Regions from separate parts of the Streptomyces paludis genome, predicted to be linked through region 4. Evidence: riboswitches for the same ligand, from Rfam matches in the RefSeq annotation. Region 4 holds a riboswitch; each other region holds the start of a gene.
The links. Region 4 has a riboswitch for cobalamin ahead of metE (5-methyltetrahydropteroyltriglutamate--homocysteine S-methyltransferase). Riboswitches for the same ligand answer to the same signal wherever they lie in the genome.

Region 1: another riboswitch for cobalamin. It lies ahead of DVK44_RS23750 (ribonucleoside-diphosphate reductase subunit alpha); the one in region 4 lies ahead of metE (5-methyltetrahydropteroyltriglutamate--homocysteine S-methyltransferase).
Region 2: another riboswitch for cobalamin. It lies ahead of DVK44_RS24330 (ABC transporter substrate-binding protein); the one in region 4 lies ahead of metE (5-methyltetrahydropteroyltriglutamate--homocysteine S-methyltransferase).
Region 3: another riboswitch for cobalamin. It lies ahead of cobN (cobaltochelatase subunit CobN); the one in region 4 lies ahead of metE (5-methyltetrahydropteroyltriglutamate--homocysteine S-methyltransferase).

The regions. Positions count from the first base shown of each region.
Region 1 is NZ_CP031194.1:5,369,037-5,372,599, reverse strand. It holds gene DVK44_RS23765 (carbon starvation CstA family protein) at 1-1,027, shown strand, start outside; gene DVK44_RS23760 (CstA-like transporter-associated (seleno)protein) at 1,024-1,233, shown strand; gene DVK44_RS23755 (Uma2 family endonuclease) at 1,297-1,881, opposite strand; cobalamin riboswitch at 1,993-2,119, shown strand; gene DVK44_RS23750 (ribonucleoside-diphosphate reductase subunit alpha) at 2,425-3,563, shown strand, end outside.
Region 2 is NZ_CP031194.1:5,495,419-5,498,981, forward strand. It holds gene DVK44_RS24325 (hypothetical protein) at 130-1,224, opposite strand; cobalamin riboswitch at 1,429-1,612, shown strand; gene DVK44_RS24330 (ABC transporter substrate-binding protein) at 1,703-2,743, shown strand; gene DVK44_RS24335 (FecCD family ABC transporter permease) at 2,749-3,563, shown strand, end outside.
Region 3 is NZ_CP031194.1:2,926,147-2,929,709, reverse strand. It holds gene cobG (precorrin-3B synthase) at 1-1,453, opposite strand, end outside; cobalamin riboswitch at 1,613-1,738, shown strand; gene cobN (cobaltochelatase subunit CobN) at 1,797-3,563, shown strand, end outside.
Region 4 is NZ_CP031194.1:6,320,071-6,323,633, reverse strand. It holds gene DVK44_RS28010 (MFS transporter) at 1-1,339, opposite strand, end outside; cobalamin riboswitch at 1,837-2,061, shown strand; gene metE (5-methyltetrahydropteroyltriglutamate--homocysteine S-methyltransferase) at 2,228-3,563, shown strand, end outside.

The DNA.
Region 1 (3,563 bases), 950 kb from region 4:
GATCACGGCCTGCATCATCGACCCCGGGCTGTACTTCGCTGTGAACTCCCCCGCCGGGCTGATGGGCGGTACGGTCGAATCCGCCTCGCAGGCCGTCGCCAACCTGGGCTTCACGATCTCGCCGGACCAGCTCACCCAGGCCGCCAAGGACGTCGAGGAGAGCAGCCTGCTCTCCCGGACGGGCGGCGCGCCGACCTTCGCGCTCGGTATGTCGGAGATCTTCTCGTCGGTGATCGGCGGCGCCGGGATGAAGGCGTTCTGGTATCACTTCGCGATCATGTTTGAGGCGCTGTTTATCCTCACCACGGTGGACGCGGGCACCCGTGTCGGCCGCTTCATGCTTCAGGACATGCTCGGCAACGTGTACAAGCCGATGCGCCAGGTCAGCTGGAAGCCGGGCGTCTGGTTCGCCAGCGCGGTCGTGGTCGGCGGCTGGGGCTACTTCCTCTGGGTCGGCGTGCACGACCCGCTGGGCGGCATCAACCAGCTCTTCCCGCTCTTCGGCATCGCGAACCAGCTGCTGGCGGCGGTGGCGCTGGCCGTCTGCACGACGCTGCTCGTGAAGTCCGGCCGGCTGAAATGGGCCTGGGTGACCGCCGTACCGCTCGCCTGGGACGCCGCCGTCACCCTGACGGCCAGCTGGCAGAAGATCTTCTCCGACGATCCCAAGGTGGGCTTCTTCACCCAGCGGAACGTCTACCAGGCGGGCATCGACCGGGGCGAGGTCCTGCCGCCCGCCAAGTCCATGGACGACATGCACACCGTCGTCACCAACTCCCTGGTCGACGGCGTACTCACGGCGCTCTTCGCCCTGCTCATCCTGGTCGTCCTCGCGGACGCGGGCCGGGTCTGCTTCCAGGCGATCCGCCACCCGGAGAGCGTGAAACTGTCCGAAACCCCCTATGTGAGATCCCGCATCGTCGCCCCGGCCGGCCTGATCCCCACGCAGGAGGAGAAGGCGGAACTGGCGGCGGCGGAAGCGGAGGCCAGGGTGACGGCGGGCACAGGAAGCGGCGGCACCTCATGACCGTAACAACTCTCCGGCTGCGCCACCTGGCATCCCGGATCCGCTGGTACGTACGCGAGCTGACCGGCGAATCGGCGTACGACCACTACGTCACCCACACCCGCACCCACACACCCGAAGCCCCCTTAATGGACCGCCGAGCCTTCGAACGCCACCGCACAGCCACCCGCGAGGCCGACCCCCGCGAGGGCTTCCGCTGCTGCTGAACCGGACCACGCCCCGGCCGGGTCGGCTCTCGCTCCGTACGAGAGCCGACCCGGCCGACGGCGTCAGCGCACCCAGTTCTTGAGCTGCTCCGTCTCCAGCGTGATGCCCACCGGGTCGGGAAGAGTGATCTCCTTGCCGAACGGCACCGTATGCGCCATCTCGTAGCGCCCGCCGTCCGGCTCGCTGTAGACCGTCACCTCACAGCGCTCCCGGTCGACCAGCAGATAGAGCGGGATCTTGGTCTCGGCGTAGGCGCGGGGCTTCTCGACCCGGTCGCGGCTGTCGGTGTCGGAATCGTACGAGGTGACTTCCACGGCCATCAGGACGGGAGACGGGTCGGCCCACTCGCCCTGGCCGACAAAGGCACCGCTGGGCGCCACCGAGCCGTCCGGTCGGGCACGGCCCTTCCGGTACGCCTGTACCTGGAGCCCTTGATCGGGATAGAGCCACAGCTCGGGACGTGACTGCATACAGATACGCGTCAGCCACTCGATGATGCGCCCGTGGTCCCCGTCCGGCACAACCCTGCTCCTGATCTTCCCGTCGATGAGTTCCAGCCGGATGCTCTGTATCGTCCGGGCCAGTATGCGAGTGGCCTCGTCGAACTCTTCGGGAAGGATCTGGGACTCGTAATCGATGACCGTCACAGGGGACACCTCCTAGTGCGTACGACGATAGCGGAGGGGTCTGACACAGGCCGCCGGAATGACCCACGACACAACATCTGGGGGGTGGCATCGCGACCGCCCCCCAGATGTATGCTCAACCTCGCTGTCGACGCAGGGGAATCCGGTGCGAATCCGGAACTGTCCCGCAACGGTGTGTGATGGTGTGCTTTGCCGCACCCTCATGAGTCCGGGTACCTGCCGACGGTGCGTCCGGCTCGACCCGAACCGGACGCTCAGACGTCCGGGCCTCGCGGTTGGGCCGGTGGACGCGTCGCGCCGTGCCGCCCGTCTCCGGGCCGTACCGGTCGCGCCCGCGATCCCCGTTTCCCTCGCCGCGAAGGCCCAGAGCCGAGCGAGGGAGAGCACCCCGTGACCATCGCGCCAGCGGATCCGGCCTCAGTCCTTTCCGCAGCGGACCCTTCCGCCGCGGGCCTTTCCGCGACGGGACCTTCCGCAACGGGCCCTTCCGCGGCGGGGTCTTCCGCAACGGTCGACGCGCCGTCCGACGGTCCCGGCACCGCGCTGCTGCGGACCCTGACCGAGCTGACCGCCGATCTGCCCGACACCGACCCGGGCAGGGTAGCCGCCGCCGCGCTGCGCGGCCGTAACGCCCGCTCGGACGCGGCCGAGCTGCGCGGACTCGCCACCGAGGCGGCGGCCGGGCTGATCTCCGAGGACCCGGCGTACTCCCGCCTCGCGGCCCGGCTGCTGACGCGCGCCATCGCGGACGAGGCGGCCACCCAGGGCGCCGTGTCGTTCTCCGCCTCCGTCGCCGTCGGCCACCGCGAGGGCCTCGTCGCGGACCGTACGGCCGCCTTCGTCGCACTCCACGCCGCCCGGCTCGACGCGATGATCGACCCCGCCGCCGACGACCGCTTCGGCTACTTCGGGCTGCGCACGCTCTACAGCCGCTATCTCCTGCGGCACCCGATCACCCGCCAGGTCATCGAGACCCCCCAGCACTTCATGGCGCGCGTCGCCGCCGGCCTCGCCGAGGACGACAGCGACCGGGCCGCTACCGAGGTCGGCCGGCTCTACGGGCTGATGAGCCGGCTGGAGTACCTCCCCTCCTCCCCCACGCTCTTCAACTCCGGCACCCGGCACCCGCAGATGTCCTCCTGCTACCTGCTGGACTCCCCGCTGGACGAGCTGGACTCCATCTACGACCGGTACCACCAGGTCGCGCGGCTCTCGAAGCACGCGGGCGGGATCGGCCTGTCGTACTCCCGCATCCGCTCGCGCGGTTCGCTGATCCGCGGCACCAACGGCCACTCCAACGGCATCGTCCCCTTCCTCCGCACGCTCGACTCGTCCGTCGCCGCCGTCAACCAGGGCGGCCGGCGCAAGGGCGCCGCCTGTGTCTATCTGGAGACCTGGCACGCGGACCTGGAGGAGTTCCTCGAACTGCGCGACAACACGGGCGAGGAAGCGCGCCGTACGCACAATCTGAACCTCGCGCACTGGATCCCCGACGAGTTCATGCGCCGCGTCGACACGGACGGCACCTGGTCGCTCTTCTCCCCGTCCGACGTGCCGGAGCTGGTGGACCTGTGGGGCGACGCGTTCGACGCCGCGTACCGCAAGGCCGAGGCCGACGGTCTCGCCCGTAAAACCATGCCCGCGCGCGAGCTGTACGGCCGGATGATGCGCACCCTCGCGCA
Region 2 (3,563 bases), 820 kb from region 4:
CAGCCATCGCGCTGAACGCGGGGTCTTTTGCTTGCCACGCCCGGATCGCTGAGGCGCCCCCTCTCGGTGGCGCGCCTCGGCGACCTGAGGCCCGGAGAACCCTCCCGTCACGTCGCGGCGGATCTCACGTCATGCCGACCAGAGTTCCCGCATGCGTTCCCGCCTCTCCAGCGAAGCGGGCAGGCGCCGGAAGCCGCTGGTCGGCTCGCGGTGGATGACATCGATTCCGTACCGGTGCAGCAGTTCTACATCAGCGCGTGCTGGTTCGAGGGGGAACAGCGCTCCGAGTCGCTCCACCGGCCGCGGACTGTGCGGAGCGTAATCCAGCAACTGGGACAGGGCCTGGCGAGTGTGGAGACGCGTGGGTTTGCTCTTGGCCTCGATCAATTCGGTGCCCTTTGTGTCCGATACGTAGATGTCGCTTATTCCCGAAGGGCAGTAGAAGCGAATCGGAGTGCGGCCCTGAGCGATCAGGTGTTGCCTGAATTCACTGACGAGCCGGGATTCGTGACGCTCGACGACAATCAGGCCGTGGGCACGTTCGTAAGTGGTGCGGTGCGTGCGCACTTCTTCCGCCGCGGCGATACGCACGGGGTCTCTGGCCGGAAGGGCGGGAGTGGAGTTGGTGACGGGGCTGGGGATGGGGATGCGGCTTGAGCTGAGGCTGGGGTGCTCCGACGGTTCCGACGGCTCCGGGGCTGTGGTGGCCGGGCTCCATGCCGTGCCGGGCGTAATCATGAACTCTTCGAGGACGGAGCGGGCCTGGTGGTCCCGCAGCACCAGCTGACCGGGAAACACGTGATTCGACTTGTAGCCGATCGCCGCGTTCAGTTCGAGGTAGCTGATGTCGGAGGGGGCGAAGTCCAGCAGGCTGTATACGATGTGCCAGCTCTTCTCGTGGCTCTCCGGCTTCCAGAGCCGGTCGGCGAGGGCGCCATTTCGGAATACCGCACCGACTTCGCCCACGGCAAGGACTTGATTCCGGCCGGTGAACAAGACGATATCGCCGGTCGTGACATCGGCCATCTTTTTTTCGTGGCGCGCCCTGGCTCCCCAGAAACGAGCCTTCTTCTCCGGGTGCAGGGCAGCGAGTCGCTCGCGCTGCTCCGGTGTGAGCAACTCGTCGTAGCGGGGCTCGGCGAAGGGGACTTCCTGGTCGATGGTGTCGGCCCAGTGACGCTGGGCTCCGGAGCTTCCGTACGACGGGGAGACGAGCACCCGCACAGGGGCACTTCCCTTCAAGGAGGAGGTGAGAGGGGGAGCGAGAGGGATTGGGAGGGAAAGGGGCGGGGCGACGAGAGGAGGGGACAGGACGAGGAGAAAGCGGTGGCAGCTGCCAACAGGCGGGAGGAACAGGGTAATTCAGCGGTGGTTCCGGGCAAGGCCCGCTCTGGGCGTGTGCACCGTCCGGGCCTGCGAAAACGCCTGTGATAGCTTGCCGAGGCCAGTCGAACCCATGTACGTGGGTCAGGGAATCCGGTGGGAATCCGGAGCTGACGCGCAGCGGTGAGGGTGACGGGCGTGGCATCGGCCACTGGGCGCTGGGCGTCCGGGAAGGCGCCTCGTCCGGGTGATCCCGAGTCCGAAGACCTGCTGGCCCCTCCGTCCCTGTTCGGGGGCGGGGGAGCACCGTACGAACGGGCTCCGCGCATGGGCCCTCGAACGCAGAGGATCTTCCGTGCTGAACGCGCGCCCCTTCCGTATGTCTGTTGTGCCCGCCGCCCTGCTCGTCGCGGGGGCGTTGACGCTCACCGCCTGTGGGGGGGACGGGGAGAAGTCAGCGGTGTCGGGCAAGGCCGCCTCGGGGGGCGGGTATCCCGTCAGCCTCAAGAACTGCGGGCAGACCGTCACCGTCAAGGCCGAGCCCCGGCAGGCCGTCTCGCTCAATCAGGGCACCACCGAGATCATGCTCACGCTCGGGCTCGCCGACCGGATGGCCGGGACCGCGACCTGGACCGATCCGCTGCCCAAGGCGCTGGTCAAGGCCAATGCCGAGGTGCCGCGGCTGGCCGACAACAACCCCTCCTTCGAGAAGGTGCTCGACGCCGAGCCCGACTTCGTCGCCTCCTCCTTCATCTCCACCCTGGGCAAGGGCGGCGTCGCCACGCGGGCGCAGTTCGAGAAGCTCGGTGTGCCGACGTACATCTCCCCGGCCGACTGCACCAAGAACGACAAGGTCGTGGGCACCGACGGCGCCCGCTCCACCCCGCTGACCATGGACGTCATCTACGAAGAGGTCGAAGACCTCGCCAAGGTCTTCGGCGTGGAGAAGCGCGGCGCGGAGGTCGTCGCCTCGCTGAAGGCGCGGATGGCCGCGGCCGTGGAGGGGATCGATCCCGTCAAGGCCAAGAAGACCACCGTCCTCTACTGGTTCGCGAACTCCGACTCCCCCTACATGGCCGGCTGCTGCGGCGCCCCCGGGATCATCACCAACGCGGTCGGCGCGAAGAACATCTTCGACGACACCCAGGACGAATGGCCCCAGATCAACTGGGAGACCGTCGCCGACCGCAACCCCGACTTCCTCGTCATCGGTGACCTCACGCGCAAGTCGCAGACCGCCGAGACCGCCGAGAAGAAGATCGAGTTCCTGGAGACCAACCCGGTCACCAAGAAGATGGACGCCGTCAAGAACAAGCGGTACGTACTGCTCAGCGGCCAGGCGATGAATCCGACCATCCGCACCGTCGAAGGGGTCGAGAAGGTCGCCGCCGCGCTGCGCGCGTACGCGCCCGCCAAGTGAGCGGCGTGCGCGTCACCGGCGTACGAGGGACCGGCATACGGCAGGCTTCGCTGGCCTGCGGTGGCCTCGGGCTGCTGCTGCTCTCCGTCGCGCTCGCCATCACCATCGGCCCCGCCGACATCCGCGTCGGTGACGTCTGGTCCGTCGTCGCCGCCCACCTCGGCATCGGCGAGTCGCACGTCACCCCGATCCGCGACGGCATCGTCTGGAACCTGCGGCTGCCACGGACCCTCCTCGCCGCCGTGTGCGGTGCCGGGCTCGCCGTGTGCGGCGCGGTCATGCAGTCGCTGCTGCGCAACCCGCTCGCCGACCCCTTTGTGCTCGGCGTCTCGTCGGGGGCCTCGACCGGCGCCGTGCTGGTCGTCGTCCTCGGGGTCGGCGGGGGAGTGGTCTCGCTGTCCGCCGGGGCGTTCCTCGGGGCGCTGCTGTCGTTCGCGATGGTGCTGCTGCTGAGCCACACCCTCGGCGGTACGACGGACCGGGTGGTGCTCTCCGGGGTCGCGGCGATGCAGCTCTTCTCCGCGCTCACCTCGTTCGTCGTCATGACCTCGGCCGACGCCGAGACCACCCGCGGCGTGCTGTTCTGGCTGCTCGGCTCGCTCAGCGGCGCGGGCTGGACCGACGTGTGGGTCTGCGCCGCCGTACTCGCGCTCGCGCTGGTCGTCTGCGGCGGGTACGCCCGTACCCTCGACGCCTTCGCGTTCGGCCAGGACGCGGCGGCCACGCTCGGTGTCTCCGTCGGCCGTACGCGGCTGGTGCTGCTCTGCGTCACGGCGCTGCTGACGGCCGCGCTGGTCAGCAGCGCGGGGGCGATCGGCTT
Region 3 (3,563 bases), 3.4 Mb from region 4:
CGTGCCCGTGTACGGAGACGGTGTAGTCGCCCGCCTCCGTCGCCACCACGTCCACCCACGCGCCCCCGGGATGGCCGCAGCGCCGTGCGCACCCCGACCAGTAGACCGGCAGGGCGTCGCGGCTGGCCGCGCCGGCGACGGTGACGTCGGCGGCCAGGGCGTCGGCCGCGTCGGACCGTACGTCCGCCAGCGCCTTCGCGCACCCGGGCCGGCCCGTGCACGCGCCGACGCCGTGCCAGGGGGAGTCGGGGGTGGTGATCAGTCCGGCGGTACGGAGCCGGTCGCGCAGGGCGTCGGCGGCGGCCGGGGGCAGGCCGGGGATGATCACGCCGCGCCAGGGGGTGACGCGCAGCTCGCCCGTCCCGCTCTCCGACAGCAGGAGTCGCCACTGCTCGGCGCTCAGCCGGCCCAGCGGGGCGTGGACGGAGAGGGCGACCGTGCCATCGGGGGAGGCGATTCGGCCGGGGGGCGGGGGAGCAGCGTATGGCCAGGGCTCCTGGGAGGCGGTTGGGGCGGTCGGCTCGTACTGGCGCGCCTCGATTCCCGCCTTGGTCAGCCGGGCCGCCAACGCTCCGGCCAGCTCCCGTCCCCCGTCCGGGAGTTCCCGTACGCGCCAGGCGCCGGTGCCAGTTCCGTTTGCCTCCGCGACGAAGGTCTCCGCCGCGAGCAGGGCCGCGCGAGGCGCGTCGGCGGCGGATACCCGTACACCGGGGTGGTTTGCCCCGATGTGTACGGTCGCTCCGCCGTCCGCCCGTGCGAGCAACGTCACATCCGCGCCCAGGGCCGCGACATCCCCCCGGCCGTCGTCCAGCGCGAACAGGAAGCGGCCCGACAGGGCCGTCGCCGCCGGGCTCGCGCAGAGCAGCGCGTCCAGCTCGCGCGCCCACAACTGGGCGTTCCCCGAGGGGACTTCCCGTACGGGTGCGGGTCCGGGCCTGGGTGCGGATGCGGGTCCGTCCAGTCCGCAGAGCGGGGACGCCACGATGTTCCGTACCCGCTCGTGCTCCGGCGAGGGCAGCAGACCGGCCGCGTCCAGCAGTGCTTCCAGCTCGCCGCCGCAGGCCGCGCCCAGCCCCCGGAGCTGGATGTTTCCCCGGGATGTGATGTCGAGATGCCCGTCGCCCAGCCGCTCGGCCGCCACCGCGAGGGCCTCCGCCTGGCGGTACGTCAGCAGTCCGCCGGGCAGCCGCAGCCGGGCCAGCCGGCCGTCGTCGGCGCTGTGCAGCCGCAGGGCGCCCGGGCAGGCGTCACCCCGCTCCCGTACGGGCGCCACAGCGGCATCCCGTAGGGCATCCCGTACGGGCACGGGCGCGACCTCCCGTACGGGCGCCACGTCGGCGTCCCCTGCGGGCACCACGACGGCATCCCGTACGGGCGCCACGTCGGCGTCCCCTACGGGCTCCCGGCCGGGGGTTTCGTCCCGTTTCACGGGTGGTTGCGGGGTGGGCGGCATGGCCGCGAGCATACCCACGCCGGGCCGCCCGGCCACCTGTCGCGCGGTGCCCGGCTCCGCCGTCCGTCCGGGTGCCCTCCCCGCCCGTGACCTCAGCACTTACTATGCAGACGGCGGGTTCCACGGCCCGCCGCCATCGCCAGCGACGGCGTCTTGGGGAGGAAGCCCGGTGCGAACCCGGCGCGGTCCCGCCACTGTGAGCCCGGCGACGTGTGCCTTGCGACGTGCGCAGCCGTAACGCGGCGCAGCGCGCGATGCGACGCGGCGCCGGACGAGTCAGGAACTCCCGCCGTCCACTCACCACCCGCCCGGGGCGCGGACCCCGAGGAAGGCCAGACGCCGCATGCTTCTGCTCCTGTCGACGTCCGACACCGATCTGCTCAGCGCCCGCGCGGCCGAGGGACCGGTCCCGTACCGGTACGCCAACCCCGCCCGGCTCGCGCTCGACGAGCTGCCCGCGCTGCTGGAGGGCGTCGACCTCGTCGTCGTACGGCTCCTCGGCGGGCTGCGTGCCTGGCAGGCGGGCATCGACCAGCTGCTCGCCGGGCCCCGGCCCGTCGTCGTCCTCACCGGTGAGCAGGCCCCCGACGCGCAGCTGATGGAGGCGTCGACCGTCCCCATCGGGATCGCCGCCGAGGCGCACGGGTATCTCGCGCACGGCGGCCCGGAGAACCTCGGGCAGCTCGCCCGCTTCCTCTCCGACACCGTGCTGCTGACCGGCCACGGCTTCGAGCCGCCGGCCGCGTCGCCGACCTGGGGCCGGCTGGAGCGTCGCGTACGGCCGCCGCGCCTGGGCCGGCCCGGCCACTCGGTGGTCGAGACGGTTCCGACCGTCGCGGTGCTCTTCTACCGCGCCCACCACATGAGCGGGAACACCGCCTTCGTGGAGGCGCTCTGCACGGCCATCGAGGACGCCGACGCCCGCCCGATGCCCCTCTTCGTCTCGTCGCTCCGGGCCCCCGAGCCCGAGCTGCTGGAGGCGCTGGAGGAGGCCGACGCGATCATCACCACCGTCCTCGCCGCCGGTGGCACCAAGCCCGCCACGGCCTCGGCCGGCGGCGACGACGAGGCGTGGGACGCGGGTGCGCTCGCCGGGCTGGACGTACCGATTCTCCAGGCGCTCTGCCTGACCTCCAGCCGCGCCGCCTGGGAGGCGAGCGACGAGGGGCTGACGCCGCTGGACGCGGCCTCGCAGGTCGCGGTGCCGGAGTTCGACGGGCGGCTGATCACCGTCCCGTTCTCCTTCAAGGAGCTGGACGAGGACGGGCTGCCGGTCTACGTCGCCGACCCCGAGCGGGCCGCGCGCGTCGCCGGGATCGCCGTGAAGCACGCCCGGCTCGCGTACATCCCGACGCAGGACAAGCGGATCGCGCTCGTCCTGTCCGCGTACCCCACCAAGCACTCCCGTATCGGCAACGCCGTCGGTCTCGACACCCCCGCCAGTGCCATCGAACTCCTCGGTGAACTGCTGGCCCAGGGCTACCACTTCGGCGACCCCGACGGCACCGGCGACACCGACGGACCCGTCCCCGGCCTCTCCTCCGGCGACGGCGACGAGCTGATCCGCGCCCTCATCGACGCCGGCGGCCACGACCAGGAGTGGCTGACCGAGGAGCAGCTCGCCCGTAACCCGGTCCGTATCCCGGCCGCCGACTACCGGCGCTGGTACGACAAGCTGCCCGCCGAGCTGCGCGAGAAGGTCGAGACGCACTGGGGCCCGCCGCCCGGCGAGATGTTCCTCGACCGCAGCCGGGTCGGCAACGGTGGCGACCCGGACGGCGATATCGTCCTCGCCGCCCTCCGGCGCGGGAATCTGCTCATCCTCATTCAGCCGCCGCGCGGTTTCGGTGAGAACCCGATCGCGATCTATCACGACCCCGATCTGCCGCCCTCGCACCACTATCTGGCCGCCTACCGCTGGATCGCCGCCGACAGCACGGACGGCGGTTTCGGCGCCGACGCCATGATCCACCTGGGCAAGCACGGCAATCTGGAGTGGCTGCCCGGCAAGAACGCGGGCCTCTCCGCCGCCTGCGCGCCCGACGCCGCGCTCGGTGACGTACCGCTGATCTATCCGTTCCTGGTCAACGACCCGGGCGAGGGTACGCAG
Region 4 (3,563 bases):
CCGCCTCGGGCAGCTTGTCGTTCGCCGCCGTGGTGGAGAGCGTCGACAGGACGGCGAGCCCGAGCGCGCCGCCGATCTGCTGCGCGGTGTTCAGCAGCGCCGAGGCGATCCCGGTGTCCTCGTGCGCGACCCCGCTCACGGCGCCGAGCGTCATCGGCACGAAGCCCATGCCCAGACCGAGCGCGGTGACGAACATGGCGGGCATCAGATGCCCCGCGTACGACGAGCCCGGCTCCAGCGTGGCGAACCAGAGCATGCCCGCGGCGGCCACCACCAGGCCCGGCCCGGCGATCAGCCGGGGGGCGTACCGCGCCACGAGCTTGGAGCTGATGCCGGCCGCGGCGGCCATCCCGAAGCTGAAGGGCAGATACGCGAAGCCGGTCCTGACCGGGCTGTAGCCGAGGATCAGCTGCATGTAGAGCGTCAGGAAGTAGAACGTGGCGAACATGCCCGAGCCGATGAACAGCATCGTCGCGTAGCTGCCCCACCGGTTGCGGTCCCTGAACAGGCGCAGCGGCATCATCGGGTGCGCGGTGCGGGCCTGGAGGACGAGGAAGGCGGTCAGCAGCGCGAGGGCGGCGGTGAAGGAGACGAGGGTCAGGCCGTTGGTCCAGCCGTGCTCGCCGCCGCGGGTGATGCCGTACACGAGTGAGATCAGACCGCCGGTGCCGGTGATGGCGCCGGGCACGTCGAGCCGGCCGGAGTCGCGCTCGGCCTCGACGAGGTAGCGGGTGCCGGCGAGGACGGCCAGGCCGATCGGGATGTTGACGAAGAAGACCCAGCGCCAGTCGAGTACGTCGGTGAGCACCCCGCCCATCAGCAGCCCGACCGTGGCGCCGACCCCGCCCATGGCCGCGTAGACGCCCATCGCCGTGTTGCGCGCCTTGCCGACCGGGAAGGTCGTGGTGATCAGCGCCAGGGCGCTGGGGGCGGCGAGCGCCGCGCCGACGCCCTGGAGGATCCGGGCGCCGATCAGCAGCTCCTCGTTCGGCGCCAGCCCGCCCAGCAGTGAGGCGAGGGTGAAGACCGCGATCCCCGCCCGGAACACGCGCCGCCGTCCGTACAGGTCACCGGCCCGCCCGCCGAGCAGCAGCAGCCCGCCGAACGCCAGCGCGTACGAGTTGACGATCCAGGCCAGATTCGCGTCCGACACGCCGAGGTCGGTCTGCATGCTGGGCAGGGCGATATTGGTGATGGTGGCGTCGAGGACCACCATCAGCTGGGCCGCGGCGATCACGAACAGGGCCAGCCCGAGATGCCGCCCGCCGGACGGGGCCCCGGCGGCCCCTGACGTGCCCGGCGGTGCGGCGGAAGCGGCGGTCGTGGAGTGCGCAGACATGGAAAGAAGCTCCAAGGAATGGGGACGGAAACATTCTCCCGGAACTGGAAACGGACTCGGCGAGTCAATTCCCGCTCCGGGAAAAAGGGAAGAGTGCACCACTCCCGGTGTCTCCGGTGGAGTGGGGTGCGCGTGATGCAATCCGAGGGAAGGATGGCCGATACGGCATACAACTTGCGCTCGGGACGAATACGAACCCTAACACCCTGTGGCCTGCGGTTACGGCCCCTCCGGAGGATCTCGTAATGTGATGGTTCTCGCGCTTGACGGAACACCCGAAGGTGTGGGCACAGAAAAGGGCGGGAGCATCCGTGGAACTCATTTGCGCTTTTCCGAAAAGTGTGGGCACACGCCGGAGTACCAGAATTGCGGAGAATCCCGGGAGAGGGGAGGAGGGGAGAGTGGAGAGGGGACGAAAAAGCGGGCGCCGCGCCTCCCGTGTCCCACGTCACGTCCCGGAATGCGGGCGGTGGCGGCCGGCGCCCCGGCCACGCTCTACCCTGTCGGGTGCAGCTGGTTCGCCCTGTCCGCCAGGCAGACGCGTCGTAAGAGGGAACCCGGTGGAAATCCGGGACTGCCCCGCAGCGGTGAGTGGGAACGACCGCCGTCATCAAGCACTGGATCCGGTCAGGATCCGGGAAGCGACGGCCAGTAGGAATCTGGAATCTGCCTCGGCAGAACTGCCCGCGAGTCCGAAGACCTGCCCGTTGCCCGTACGCGACCGATCGCGTACGGATTTCCCGGTGACCTCGTGGGCGGGTCGGCGTGCATACCAGGCGGACGAGCGCGCCCCGGCGGGCGCGGCACCGGTCCGTCCGGTCCGTCACCCCTTCGCGCTCGCGTCCTGTCGCCGGGATGTTCAGGAGTCATCTCGCGAAGGAGATTTCCGTGACAGCGAAGTCCGCGGCCGCGGCAGCACGGGCCACCGTGTACGGCTACCCCCGCCAGGGACAGCACCGGGAACTGAAGAAGGCCGTCGAGGGGTACTGGAAGGGCCGTGTCACCGCGGCAGCCCTCCGGGAGACGGCGGCCGGTCTGCGCCGGTCCAACTGGGGGCAGTTGGCGGACGCCGGTGTGCACGAGGTGCCGACCGGTGACTTCTCGTACTACGACCATGTCCTGGACACCAGCGTCATGGTCGGCGCCGTCCCGGCGCGGCACCGCGCGGCCGTCGCCGCCGACGCGCTCGACGGCTACTTCGCGATGGCCCGCGGCACCCAGGACGTGGCGCCGCTGGAGATGACCAAGTGGTTCGACACCAACTACCACTATCTGGTCCCCGAACTCGGCCCCGACACCGTCTTCACCGCCGACTCCGCCCAGCAGGTCGCCCAGTTGAAGGAGGCCCTCGCGCTCGGGCTGAGCGCCCGCCCGGTCCTGGTCGGCCCCGTCACGTATCTGCTGCTGGCCAAGCCCGCGCCCGGGGTGGCGGCCGGTTTCGAACCGCTGACGCTGCTGGACCGGCTGCTGCCCGTCTACGCCGAGGTGCTCGCCGATCTGCGCGCCGCCGGTGCCGAGTGGACACAGCTCGACGAGCCCGCGCTGGCCGAGGACCGGACGCCCGCCGAACTGAACGCCGCCGCCCGTGCGTACCGTGACCTCGGCGGCCGGACCGACCGGCCGAAGCTGCTGGTCGCCTCGTACTTCGACCGGCTGGGCGAGGCGCTGCCCGTGCTGGCCAAGGCGCCGGTCGAGGGGCTGGCGCTCGACTTCACCGACGCGGCGGCGGCCAATCTGGAGGATCTCGCCGCCGTCGGCGGGCTGCCCGGCAAGCGGCTCGTCGCGGGCGTCGTCAACGGGCGCAACATCTGGATCAACGACTTCGAGAAGTCGCTGGCCACCCTCGCCACCCTTCTCGGCCTGGCCGGCCAGGTCGATGTAGCCGCCTCCTGCTCCCTGCTGCATGTGCCGCTCGACGCCGCGGCCGAGCGGGACATCGAGCCGGAGATCCTGCGCTGGCTCGCCTTCGCCCGGCAGAAGACCGCCGAGATCGTGACCCTGGCGCAGGGGCTGGCCCGGGGCACCGGCGCCATCGCGGAGGAGATCGCCGCCAACCGGGCCGCCCTCGCCTCCCGTACGGTCTCGGCGATCACCCGTGACCCGGCGGTACGGGCCAGGGCCGCCGCCGTCACCGACGCCGACGGCCACCGCTCCCTGCCGTACGCCGAACGCGCCGGTGCCCAGCGCGCCCGGCTCGGGCTGCCGCTGCTGCCGACGACGACCA